2 linked regions of the Halorhodospira halophila SL1 genome follow. The protein of the gene in region 1 interacts with the protein of each later gene in a pairwise test. Links are inferred from orthologs where the notes say so. Each region holds a gene or a part of one and is shown in the gene's direction. Other genes may lie near its edges.

Region 1 (7,476 bases):
GCAGCGCTGGCGGCGGTGCTCGAGGCCGTCCACGCCCATCTGGGCGATCTGACCCTGGTGGGCGTGGGGCACCGCGTGGTGCACGGCGGTCAGGTCCACAGCGCGCCGGTGGTGATTGACGAGGCGGTCCTCGACGCCCTGCACCGCCTTGAACCCCTGGCGCCGCTGCACCAGCCCCACAACCTGGCCGCCGTCGAGGCGGTGGGCCGGGTGGCCCCGGACCTGCCCCAGGTGGCCTGCTTCGATACCGCGTTCCACCGCACGCAGCCCGCGGTGGCACAACGCTTCGCCCTGCCGCGCGCCTACGAGCAGCGCGGCGTGCTGCGCTACGGCTTCCACGGGCTCTCCTACGAGTTCATCGCCGCCCGCCTGCCAGAATACGATCCGGACGCCGCGAACGGGTGCACCGTGGTCGCCCACCTGGGTGCCGGCGCCAGCCTCTGCGCCCTGGATCAGGGGCGTAGCGTGGCTACCACCATGGGCTTCACCGCCCTCGACGGCCTGCCCATGGGGCAGCGCTGCGGCAACATCGACCCCGGGGTGATCCTGTACCTGCTGCAGCAGGAGGGCATGACGCCGGCCGAGATCGAGCGCCTCCTCTACCGGGAGTCGGGCCTTCTGGGCGTCTCCGGGGTCTCCGCGGACATGCGCGTGCTCCTCGACAGCGACGACCCGGCCGCCGCCGAGGCCATCGACCTCTTCTGCCACCGCGCGCTGCGCGAGATCGGCGGCCTGGCTGCAGTGCTCGGCGGGCTCGACGCCGTGGTCTTCACCGCCGGGATCGGCGAGCACGCTGCCCCGGTGCGCCAGCGCATCCTTGAGGGGTTGGGCTGGCTCGGTCTGGAACTCGACGACGCCGCCAACGCGGCCGACGGGCCGCGGATCACGACGCCGGGCAGCGCGGTCAACGCCTGGGTCATCCCCACCGACGAGGAGCGGGTCATCGCCGCTCACGCCGCACGGCTGGTGCCCTGAAACGGCGCTCGCCGCCGTCGGGGCGGCATATGTACAATGTCCGGACGCTGAGAAAGGCAGGCCCGATGAGCGATCGCTACCCGGAGACGCTCCACCGCAGCACCGTCGCCCGCTCGCGGCTGTTCCGCATCGAGGCGGTGGGGCTGCGCTTTGGCAACGGCGTCGAGGTGGAGTACGAGCGCCTGGGCGGGAGCGCAGCTGGGGCGGTGCTGGTCGTCCCGGTTACGGCCCGCGGCGAGGTGCTGCTCATCCGCGAGTACGCCGCCGGCACCGAGTGCTACGAACTGGGGCTGCCCAAGGGGCGCGTGGAACCCGGCGAGGATCCGCTGCGCGCCGCCAACCGCGAGCTCATGGAGGAGGTCGGCTACGGCGCCGAGGCGCTCACCGTGCTGCGCAGTGTCACCCTGGCGCCGGCCTACTTCAGCCACCGCACCCAGCTCATCCTCGCCGAGGGTCTCTTCGAGCACCGCCTGCCCGGCGACGAGCCGGAGCCCATCGAGGTGGTGCCCTGGCCTCTGGGGGAACTGGAACGCCTCCTCGGCCAGTCCGATCTGACCGAGGCACGCTCGATCACCGCGCTTTATCTGGCGCGGGATCATCTGGCAGGGCGCGCGGCGTAACCCGCGCCGGAACAACACGGAAGGGATCATGGCAGAGCAACCGTGGCAGCACTGGCTGGAGCCGGTGCGGGAGATCGCCGAGCAGGCCGGCGAACGCATCATGGCCGTCTACCGTACCGCCGATTTCGAGGTGGAGGCCAAGGCGGACGACAGCCCGCTGACCCGGGCCGACCAGGCCGCCCACGACGCCATCAAGGCCGGGCTTACCGCGCTGACCCCCGATCTGCCCCAGCTCTCCGAGGAGGGCGAGGACATCGATCCTGCCGAACGGCAGGCGTGGCGGCAGTACTGGCTGATCGACCCGCTGGACGGAACCCGGGAGTTCATCAAGCGCAACGGCGAGTTCACCGTCAACATCGCCCTGGTGGTCGATGGTCGGCCGGTGCTCGGTGTGGTCCACGCCCCGGACCTGGGGGTGACCTGGGCGGCGACGGCCGGCGTAGACGCCTGGCGCGAGGCCGGCGGCCAGCGCCACAGCATCCGCACGCGCGCCGCCGCGTCGCCGCTGACCGCCGTCGTCAGTCGCTCCCACCGCGAGGCAGCGGTGGCCGATATCCTCGCCCGCCTCGGGGACTACCGCGAGCTTTCGGTGGGCAGTTCGCTGAAGATCTGCCGCATCGCCGAGGGCGAGGCCGATCTCTACCCGCGCTTCGGGCCCACCTGCGAGTGGGATACCGGGGCCGCGCAGTGCGTGCTGGAGGTCGCCGGCGGTTGCCTGATGGACGTCGGCGGCGAGCCGCTGCGCTACAACACCGGTGCCTCGCTGCTCAACCCGGACTTCATCGCCGTGGGCGACCCGGCCTACGACTGGGCGCGGGTCACCGACGGGCTCCCCTGGGAGGCGCGGCGCTAGGCCGCCAGTCGGGCACTTGTGATTGTGGAGTCTCACCCGCATCATTAGGGGAGAGCAGGTTGTTCCGCAGCGGAGGTAACCCCAGTGGCCGAGTCCATGGCCCCCCTCGAAGAGGTTGAAGCGCAGCTGACCCGCATCAGCCACTGCATCGCCGAGGCCGTGGCGGCGGTGTGCAGCGATCCCGGTGCGTCGCCGGTACTGCGGGCGGTGTTCGAGGAGCTGCTGCGCAAGAGCGAGGCCACCCTCAACTGCGTCGAGTGCCAGCGCCTGTGCTGCTTCCGCGCCCGGGTGATCGAACTCGAGCAGGCGGCGGATTCGGCGCGGGCGGCGGCCATCGCCGACGAGGGTGCCGGCGAGCAGACCCAGGAGCGGATCCTCGCTGCCCACGACGCCCTGCGCGATCTCAAGGAGGTGGCGCAGCGCGGCCTGCGCTGCTGCGAGGCCCTCGGCGCGTGCCAGCGCAGTTGACACGCCGGCCCAGGGCCGCTATTTTCCGTTCTACTACATCAGCGCGTCGCGCGCCGGCTCCTGGGGCAGCGCAGCGCCCAATCCCGCACTCGGCCCCCTTGTCGGGATCCTCGGTTCCAATCAACGAGCAGTTTCCAATTATCCGAGCCCCGTGCAGCGGCTCCGCCCATATCGACGCAATCGAACCTGGAGGTCTTCTACCGTGAGCGACGCAATCGTGCACGCCACCGACCAGAATTTCGAGCAGGAAGTGCTTCAAGCCAGCGTGCCCGTGCTGGTGGACTACTGGGCCGAGTGGTGTGGGCCCTGCAAGATGATCGGCCCCATCCTCGAAGAGATCGCCGCCGATTACGGCGACCGCCTCAAGGTCGTCAAGCTGAATATCGACGAGAACCCCGAGACCCCGCCGAAGTACGGCATCCGCGGGATCCCCACGCTGATGCTGTTCAAGGGCGGCAACGTCGAGGCCACCAAGGTCGGCGCCCTGTCCAAGTCCCAGCTGACCGCGTTCATCGACAGCAACCTGTAGAACAACTGCCGCAGCGCCGCCCCCGGCTTGAGTCCCGCGCCATCGCGCCCCTGCGGACGGCCGGCGGGCCGGCGCCCCCGTGACCCTCCCCACGCCGAAGCGAACCATGAATCTCACCGAGCTCAAGAGAAAGCCAGCCACCGAACTCCTGGAGATCGCCCAGTCCATGGGCATCGAGGGCACTGCCCGCTCCCGGAAGCAGGACATCATCTTCGCCATCCTCAAGGCTCATGCCAAGAACGGCGATTCCATCTACGGCGACGGCGTCCTCGAGATCCTCCAGGACGGCTTCGGCTTCCTGCGCTCCGCGGATGCCTCGTACATGGCCGGGCCGGACGATATCTACGTCTCGCCCAGCCAGATCCGCCGGTTCGCACTGCGCACCGGCGACACCATCACCGGCAAGATCCGCCCCCCGAAGGACGGCGAGCGCTACTTCGCCCTGCTCAAGGTCGACCAGATCAACTTCGAGCCGCCGGAGGCGGCCAAGAACAAGGTCCTCTTCGAGAACCTCACTCCGCTGTTCACCCGCGATCGCATGCGCATGGAGCGGGGCAACGGCTCCACCGAGGACCTCACCGCCCGGGTCATTGACCTGGTGGCGCCTATCGGCAAGGGCCAGCGCGGGCTGATCGTCTCGCCCCCGAAGGCCGGCAAGACGATGATGCTCCAGAACGTCGCCCAGAGCATCACCTACAACTACCCGGAGTGCTACCTCATCGTCCTGCTCATCGACGAGCGGCCCGAGGAGGTCACTGAGTTCGCCCGCTCGGTGCTCAGCGCCGAGACGGTCTCCTCGACCTTCGACGAGCCGGCCTCGCGCCACGTCCAGGTCGCCGAGATGGTCATCGAGAAGGCCAAGCGCCTGGTCGAGCACAAGAAGGACGTGGTCATCCTGCTCGACTCCGTCACCCGCCTGGCGCGCGCCTATAATACGGTGGTGCCGTCGTCCGGTAAGGTGCTCACCGGGGGCGTGGATGCCAACGCCCTGCACCGGCCCAAGCGCTTCTTCGGTGCCGCGCGCAACGTCGAAGAGGGCGGCAGCCTCACCATCCTGGCCACCGCCCTGGTCGAGACCGGCTCGCGCATGGACGAGGTGATCTACGAGGAGTTCAAGGGCACCGGCAACATGGAGCTGCACATGGACCGGAAGATCGCCGAGAAGCGCATCTACCCGGCCATCCACCTGAACCGCTCTGGGACCCGGCGCGAGGAACTCCTGATGACCCCCGAGGAGCTGCAGAAGACCTGGATCCTGCGCAAGCTCCTGCACAACATGGACGAGGTGGCCGCCATCGAGTTCCTCCTCGACAAGCTCAAGGACACCAAGACCAACACCGAGTTCTTCGAGGCCATGAAACGCTGATGAGCCATCCCCTCCGTCGTGCCCGGGCCGCCCTGATCGCCGCCGTGGCGACGGTGGCGGCCGGGCCGGCGATGGGCCACGGCTATCAGGGCGAGCGCGGCTACGACGTCGACCTGCGGGTGACCGGCGAGCACTACCAGACCGACCTCGACTACGGGGATCGCACCGTCGAGCACCGCACCAGTCGCCTCGGCTTCCAGCTCTTCGAAGTGGGCAACCCGCAGATCCAGCCCGGCCTCTTCGGCGGCTGGCTGCGCTCGCGGGTGGACGACCCCGGTGATCCCGTCGCCGATGCCACCCGCCTCAGCGGCTACTACATCGGCGCCGGGGTGCGCTCCCACCTGTTCCACCGCGAGCCGGTGAGCCTCCTCGGCGAGGTCCGCTACACCTGGCACGACGTCGACGGCAGCCGCGGCGATACCGAGATCGAGCGCGAGTGGACCGAGCTGCAGGCGCGACTCGGGCCCATGGTGCGTGTCGGCCCGGTGCGCTGGACCGTGGGCGGGTACGTCAGCGTCATCGACGGGGATCAGTACGTGGACGGCCGCCGCGAGGGCTTCGAGCACGACCGGCTCAGCGGCGCCTACACCCAGCTCGACGTCATGGTCGATCGCACCGGCTACGTCGGCCTGCACGCCGATACCGGGGGCAACGCCGGCGTGCACATGGTCTTCGGTCGCATCTTCTAGCCCCGGGATACCCTGGTACGCAGCAGGGGTGAAAGGGGCTATAGTAGAAGCGGTGGAGGACACCCACGACGCGGCTTCGATCCTGGAGGACCCATGCCCTTGAACCGTCTCTCTGCGCCGCTGCTGGCGGCCGCCGCGGCCCTGGCCCTGATCGGCTGCAGCACCACCCCCGACGACGCCCCCGACCCCACCGATGCGGAGGCCGAGGAGCGGCTGGGCCTGCCGGGCTGGTACGTCCAGCGCGACACGCCGGAGGAGTCCATGGTGGTCTACGGCTTCGGCGTCTCCCAGGCCGAGCCGGACTACCCGGATCAGATGCGCCGACAGGCGCGTACCAATGCCGCCGCCGAGATTGCCGAGCAGTTGACCCAGACCATCCAGGCGCTCAACAGTGAGTACTTCGACCGTCAGGATCTGGGCCGGGACGAGGAGGGGGCGCGAACCCGGCAGCAGCTCCAGCAGAGCACCGAGCAGTGGATCGACCAGACCCTGGTCGGGGTGCAGGTCAAGCGCACCGACGTCACCGACGACGGGCGCTGGGTGGTGATGTCCCAGTACGACCTGGAGCAGGACTTCGACGCCTACTTCCGGGCCATCGGTGCCGATGACGACGGCGGCCTGCGCTCCGATCTGCGCGGCGCCGCCGAGGATCACCTCGAGCAGCTGCGCAATCGGGTCAATCGGTAAGGAGGGTCGGTTATGCCCCGCGGCTGGACGCTGCTGATCCCGCTGCTTGGCGCCTTCCTGCTCGGGGGCTGTGCCGAACGGGTGGAACGCGGTGCCGAGCGGGCCGCCGAGCGCGCCCTGGAGGAGGCCGAGACCCGCGAGGAGCGGGAGCAGGCCGAGCGGGATCTGGAACGGGCCCGGGACGAGCACCGCGACCGCATGCAGCAGCAGTGACCGAGGCCCGTATGCGGGGTAGCCCGTGCTGTCGCCACGCCGCGCTGCTGCTCGCCGCGGCGCTGGGTCTGGGCGGCGGAGGCTGCGCGCTCCTCGGCGAGCGCTACCCCGACGCCGCCGAATTGCGCGAGCAGGGGCGGGCGGAGGCGGAATCCGGCTACACCTACGGCCACGGCACCGGCGAGACCCCCGAGGAGGCCCGGCAGTCGGCGCTCTACGAGATCGCAGGGGAGGTGGTCACCGCGGTGCGCGGCGAGCAGCGCGAGGTCTTCCGCAGCCTGCAGCGCCGGGGTGAGGTCGACGGCGGCGAGGTCGAGCGTGCCACCGAGGTCGAGCTGACCGCCACCGTCGCCTCGGTGAGCCACGTGGCCCTCGAAGGGGCGCGGGTGGTGGCCGAGCAGCGGGTGGCGGGAGGCTGGTACGTCCGGGTCCGCCTCTCGGATCAACGCATGGCGCAGCTGCGCGCGCAGGCCCGGCGCAACGCCCCGGCCATGGCGCAGTTCGAACTGACCGAGGCGGTGCCCGAGGACCGGCCGGGGCAGCGCTTCGCGCGGGCGGCGCGGGGCCTGCAGACCGTAACGCGCACCGGCGTCGGCGACCAGCGGCTCTATAGCCACCGCCTGGGCGAGACCACCTTCGCCGCCTACTTCGAGGAGACGGCCCGGCAGGCCGCCGCGCAGCTTCAAGTGATCCCGGTGGTGGCCGACGACGAAGTGCGCTTCGTCGCCGTAGACCGCCACTCCCTGCGCCCCCAGCCCAACCTCAAGCTGCGCATCGGCGGCATGACGCTGCTCACCGATGACGGCGGCTGGACCGCCGGACGCAGCCTGCGCGGGCTCGGCGACGAGGTCCGCGTCGAAGTGCTCGGCGCCCCGGATCAGCCGGCCCGGCTGCCGGCGCACCTGTGCTGCCTGGTGAGCCCGCGGCGCGACGACGGGGCCGGGGTGGAGCGCGCCGCCCTCTACCTGCACACCGAGCCGAGCGGCGCCGTGGTGCGGGTGGACGGCCGCGACTACGTCACCCCGGCTCGGGTCCCGGTGCGCCCCGGCGAGCGGTACCGCGTCCGCGTCCTGGAG
Region 2 (5,349 bases), 1.3 Mb from region 1 along the record:
GGCCCCCGCCTCACGGGTGTCTGTCGTCCAGTTCGGCGAGCTATGGCGCCCGGTCCATTGCGATGCGCTTCAATGGTGATTACGATGCAGCGAGTCGGGCTGGCGTAGCTCAGTCGGTAGAGCGGCTGCCTTGTAAGCAGCGGGTCGCAGGTTCGAATCCTGTCGCCAGCTCCAGCGTTGACAGAGCCCGAATCGATCTGCATAATTTCGCATCCTGTATCCGGAGGGGTACCCAAGCGGCCAACGGGGGCAGACTGTAAATCTGCTGGCACAGCCTTCGGAGGTTCGAATCCTCCCCCCTCCACCAGACAAGCAGCGCCGCGCCGGCGGGCGGGGCAGTGGAATACGAACGAACAGGTTTGGGTTCTGCGGGTGTAGTTCAGTGGTAGAACCTCAGCCTTCCAAGCTGATGACGTGGGTTCGATTCCCATCACCCGCTCCAGGCAGCTGGCCGCCGCAAGCGGCACAACCGTTTAGCGGGCCCATATAGCTCAGCAGGTAGAGCACTTCCTTGGTAAGGAAGAGGTCACCGGTTCGAGTCCGGTTATGGGCTCCATTTTCATGGCGCAACGCGCAAACCGCCCTGTCAAAAAATCAGCGAACACGGGGAGAAGCCGTCCATGTCCAAGGAAAAGTTCGAGCGCAAGAAGCCGCACATCAACGTCGGCACCATCGGTCACGTCGACCATGGCAAGACGACGCTGACTGCGGCCCTGACCAAGGTGCTCGCCGAGGCCCACGGCGGCGACGCCCGTGCGTTCGATCAGATCGACAACGCGCCGGAGGAGCGCGCCCGCGGCATCACGATTGCCACGGCGCACGTGGAGTACGAGTCGGAGTCCCGTCACTACGCCCACGTTGACTGCCCGGGTCACGCCGACTACGTCAAGAACATGATCACCGGCGCGGCGCAGATGGACGGCTCGATCCTGGTGGTCTCCGCCGCCGACGGCCCGATGCCGCAGACCCGCGAGCACATCCTGCTCGCCCGTCAGGTCGGCGTCCCGGCGATCGTGGTCTTCCTGAACAAGGCCGACATGGTCGACGACGCCGAGCTGCTCGAGCTCGTCGAGATGGAGGTCCGGGAGCTGCTCAGCGACTACGACTTCGACGGCGACAACATCCCGGTGGTCACCGGCTCGGCGCTCAAGGCGCTCGAGGGCGACGACTCGGAGATGGGGCGTCCGGCGATCATCAAGCTCGTCGAGGCGATGGACGCGCACATCCCGCAGCCGGAGCGTCCGGTGGATGGCGACTTCCTCATGCCCATTGAGGACGTCTTCTCCATCTCCGGCCGCGGCACGGTGGTGACCGGTCGTGTCGAGCGCGGTGTCATCAAGGTCGGTGAAGAGGTCGAGATCGTCGGCATCACCGACACGCGCAAGACGACCTGCACCGGCGTCGAGATGTTCCGCAAGCTGCTCGACCAGGGTGAGGCCGGTGATAACATCGGCGCGCTGCTGCGTGGCATCAAGCGCGACGACGTCGAGCGCGGCCAGGTGCTGTGCAAGCCGAAGTCGATCACGCCGCACACGCACTTCGAGGCCGAGGTCTACGTCCTGAGCAAGGACGAGGGTGGCCGGCACACGCCGTTCTTCAACGGCTACCGTCCGCAGTTCTACTTCCGGACGACGGACGTCACGGGTACGGTGACGCTGCCGGAGGGCACCGAGATGGTGATGCCGGGCGACAACGTCAAGATGACGGTTCAGCTGATCGCCCCGATCGCCATGGAGGACGGCCTGCGCTTCGCGATTCGCGAGGGTGGCCGCACCGTCGGCGCCGGCGTCGTCTCCAAGATCCTCGACTGATCTTGCCAAGCCGGGGGTGTGGATGATATAACTCCGCACCCTCAGGTCATCAAACACTAGGCCAGTAGCTCAATTGGCAGAGCAGCGGTCTCCAAAACCGCAGGTTGGGGGTTCGAGTCCCTCCTGGCCTGCCAACTTCACGACGCGGTCCGGCGGGCATGGCTCGCCGGACCGCTTCGGTAGCAGGGTCCATGAAGTCAAAGGCAGAGACTGCGAAATCCCCGCTTGACGTCGTTAAGTGGGTCGTAGCCATCGCCCTCGCGCTCGGGGCCGTGGCCGGGTTCTACGTCTTCGGTGACGAGCCGCTCCTCTACCGCGTTGCCGGTCTGTTGGCCGTTGTCGGCGTCGCCGTCGCCGTCCTCGCTACCACTGCACAGGGGCGCAGCGTCTGGTCGTTCGCCCAGGGCGCCAAGCAGGAGGTGCGCAAGGTCGTCTGGCCCACCCGGCAGGAGACCCTGCAAACGACGCTGATTGTTGCCGCGGTGGTGATTATTGTGGCCATCTTCCTCTGGCTGATGGACCTGCTGCTGCTTTGGCTGGTCGGCATGATCACCGGCCACGGAGGCTGACGCATGGCACTGCGCTGGTACGTAATCCACGCCTATTCGGGCTTCGAGAAGCAGGTTCAGCGTTCCCTTCAGGAGCGCATCCGGCGCGCTGGCATGGAAGACAAGTTCGGCGAGATCCTCGTGCCCACCGAGGAGGTCGTCGAGATGCGCGAGGGGCAGAAGCGCAAGAGCGAGCGCAAGTTCTTCCCCGGCTACGTCCTCGTGCAGATGGAGCTCGACGACGATACCTGGCACCTGGTCAAAGAGGTCCCGCGGGTGATGGGGTTCATCGGTGGTCGTCCGGACCGCCCGGCTCCCATCTCGGATCGCGAGGCCGAGCAGATCCTCAGCCGGGTCCGCGAGGGCGCCGAGAAGCCGCGGCCCAAGGTCCTGTTTGAGGTCGGTGAGATCGTGCGGGTCACCGACGGCCCGTTTACCGACTTCAACGGCGCGGTGGAAGAGGTCAACTACGAGAAGAGCCGTCTGCGCGTGGCAGTGCTCATCTTCGGCCGCTCCACGCCCGTCGAGCTCGAGTTCAGCCAGGTCGAAAAAACGTAACCGCGGCGCGCCGTCCGGCGCGTCTCACCCCACGGGGAGCCCTCATCCGGCGTTCGCACCCGTGACAGGAGCACGTAAGCATGGCGAAGAAGATCGAAGCCTACATCAAGCTGCAGGTCCCCGCCGGGCAGGCCAACCCGAGCCCGCCGGTGGGTCCCGCCCTCGGTCAGCACGGCCTGAACATCATGGAGTTCTGTAAGGCGTTCAACGCCCAGACCCAGGAGATGGAAGGGGGGCTGCCGATCCCGGTGGTGATCACGGTCTACTCCGACCGCAGCTTCACCTTTGTGACCAAGACCCCGCCGGCCCCGGTCCTTCTGCTCAAGGCTATCGGCGCCAAGGGCGGCTCCGGCACGCCGAACACCAAGAAGGTCGGCACCGTCCAGCGCGACCAGCTCGAGGAAATCGCCCGGACCAAGTGGCCGGACTTGAACGCCTCCGATATGGACGCGGCGGTGCGCTCCATCGCCGGTACCGCGCGGAGCATGGGCATCGACGTGGAGGGGGTCTAAGCCATGGCCAAGCTGACCAAGCGGCAGAAGCAGATTCGCGAGCGCGTGGACGGCAACCACGCCTACCCGGTGGATGAGGCCCTGGCCCTGGTGAAGGAGCTGGCCACGGCGCGTTTCCCGGAGAGCATCGACGTGGCGGTCAACCTCGGCGTCGACCCGCGGAAGTCGGATCAGATCGTCCGCGGCTCCACCGTCCTGCCCAACGGCACCGGCAAGTCCATGCGCGTCGCCGTGTTCGCCCAGGGCGAGAACGCCGACGCCGCACAGGCCGAGGGTGCCGATGCCGTCGGCATGGACGACCTGGCCGAGCGCATGCAGGGCGGCGAGCTGGACTACGACGTGGTCATCGCCTCCCCCGACGCCATGGGTGTGGTCGGCAAGCTCGGCCCGGTCCTCGGCCCGCGTGGCCTGATGCCGAACCCGAAGACGGGTACCGTCTCCGCCGACGTGGCCGGTGCCGTGCGCAACGCCAAGGCCGGTCAGGTGCGCTACCGCACCGACCGTGGCGGCGTCATCCACTCCGCCATTGGCCGCGCCAACTTCGACGAGCAGGCGCTGCGCGAGAACCTCGACGCGCTGCTCGCCGACCTGAACAAGCTCAAGCCGAGCACCTCCAAGGGGGTCTACATCAAGGGCATCACCGTGTCCTCGACGATGGGCGCGGGTGTCCGCGTCGACAGGGCCACCCTCGGGGTGTAAAGCGGAATCTCGGCGGGCCGCGTAGCGGCCCGCCGGACCTGGCCGGCACGGACGCCGGCCCGGCTGTCTGATAGCGACAGCCGTCCGAGACCGCCGGTGCCCCTCGGGGCTTAAAGGGGACACCCGCCTGCGTAGACGGTGGCGCAAGCGAGGAGCCTGCACTTCGCCACCGTGAAGCCGACTCGAGAGAGTCGATTCGCGTACCCCGCAACCCGGGGTTCGCACCATCGGCTCCCGGGAGGCGACTTCCGAGGAGATCAACCTTCCCAGGAGACAGACGATGGGACTGAGTCTGGAGCAGAAAAAGGCGATGGTGCAGGAGGTGGCTGCGGTGGCCCAAGAGGCCCTGACCGCGGTCTCCGCCGAGTACCGGGGCCTGACTGCCGGGGAGATGGACCAGCTGCGCGCCCAGGCGCGTGAGCAGGGCGTCTACCTCCGTGTGGTCAAGAATACCCTGGCCCGGCGGGCAGTTGCCGGCACCGAGTTCGAATGCATGACCGAAGGCTTCTACGGGCCGCTCCTGCTGGCGTTCTCGCAGGACGACCCGGGTGCGGCGGCGCGCCTGGTGCGCGACTTCCGCAAGAAGAACGAGAGCTTGGTCGTGCGCAACGTGGCGTTCGGCGGCACGCTTTACGGCCCCGAGCACCTCGACCGGTTGGCCAGCCTGCCGACCCGCGACGAGGCCCTGTCGAAGCTCATGGCGACCATGCGTGCCCCGGTCCAGAAGCTCGCCACCACCACCAACGAGGTGCCGGGCAAGCTGGTTCGGACCCTGGCTGCCGTGCGCGACGCCAAAGAGGCCGCCTGACCTCGCCATACGCCACCGGACCCGCGCGGGTCCACTCGCTGATTATTGAATAGGAGAGACACAGATGGCCGCTTCGAAAGACGAGATCCTTGAGTCCATTGCCAACATGAGCGTCATGGAGGTCGTGGAGCTCATCGAGGCGATGGAAGAGAAGTTCGGTGTCACCGCGGCTGCCGCCGTGGCTGCGGCGCCGGCTGCCGGCGGCGGCGGCGGCGACGAGGGCGGCGCCGCCGAGGAGCAGACCGAGTTCGACGTGATCCTCAGCTCCCACGGCGACAACAAGGTCGGCGTCATCAAGGCCGTGCGCGGCGTGACCGGCCTGGGCCTGAAGGAGGCGAAGGAGGTCGTCGAGGGCTGCCCGGCGCCGATCAAGGAAGGCGCCTCGAAGGAAGAGGCCGACGACATCAAGGCCA

Evidence for each region. The genes of interacting proteins can lie anywhere in the genome.
Region 2: the proteins of rho (region 1) and nusG interact in binary tests that used the Escherichia coli proteins (3 or more experiments, as listed by UniProt). The link is inferred for Halorhodospira halophila SL1 from one-to-one orthologs.

What each region holds. Positions count from the first base shown.
Region 1 is NC_008789.1:2,255,455-2,262,930, reverse strand. What follows is about bases 2,718-5,681. They hold rho (transcription termination factor Rho), read left to right. Parts: upstream 2,718-3,551; coding sequence 3,552-4,811; downstream 4,812-5,681. Other genes in these bases: HHAL_RS10370 (LPP20 family lipoprotein), read left to right, coding at 5,594-5,681; HHAL_RS10375 (hypothetical protein), read left to right, coding at 4,811-5,500; trxA (thioredoxin TrxA), read left to right, coding at 3,119-3,445; HHAL_RS10390 (hypothetical protein), read left to right, coding at 2,718-2,916. In the rest of the region: HHAL_RS10405 (acetate/propionate family kinase), read left to right, coding at 1-975; ADP compounds hydrolase NudE, read left to right, coding at 1,041-1,595; 3'(2'),5'-bisphosphate nucleotidase CysQ, read left to right, coding at 1,624-2,448; more of HHAL_RS10390, read left to right, coding at 2,533-2,717; more of HHAL_RS10370, read left to right, coding at 5,682-6,187; HHAL_RS10365 (hypothetical protein), read left to right, coding at 6,200-6,400; HHAL_RS10360 (hypothetical protein), read left to right, coding at 6,412-7,476. UniProt on the Escherichia coli protein: Facilitates transcription termination by a mechanism that involves Rho binding to the nascent RNA, activation of Rho's RNA-dependent ATPase activity, and release of the mRNA from the DNA template.
Region 2 is NC_008789.1:941,088-946,436, reverse strand. What follows is about bases 1,310-4,150. They hold nusG (transcription termination/antitermination protein NusG), read left to right. Parts: upstream 1,310-2,383; coding sequence 2,384-2,917; downstream 2,918-4,150. Other genes in these bases: rplA (50S ribosomal protein L1), read left to right, coding at 3,433-4,128; rplK (50S ribosomal protein L11), read left to right, coding at 2,998-3,429; secE (preprotein translocase subunit SecE), read left to right, coding at 2,003-2,380; tuf (elongation factor Tu), read left to right, coding at 1,310-1,811. Outside these bases: HHAL_RS04445 (hypothetical protein), read left to right, coding at 1-79; more of tuf, read left to right, coding at 621-1,309; rplJ (50S ribosomal protein L10), read left to right, coding at 4,409-4,936; rplL (50S ribosomal protein L7/L12), read left to right, coding at 5,001-5,349. UniProt on the Escherichia coli protein: Part of the processive rRNA transcription and antitermination complex (rrnTAC). The complex forms an RNA-chaperone ring around the RNA exit tunnel of RNA polymerase (RNAP).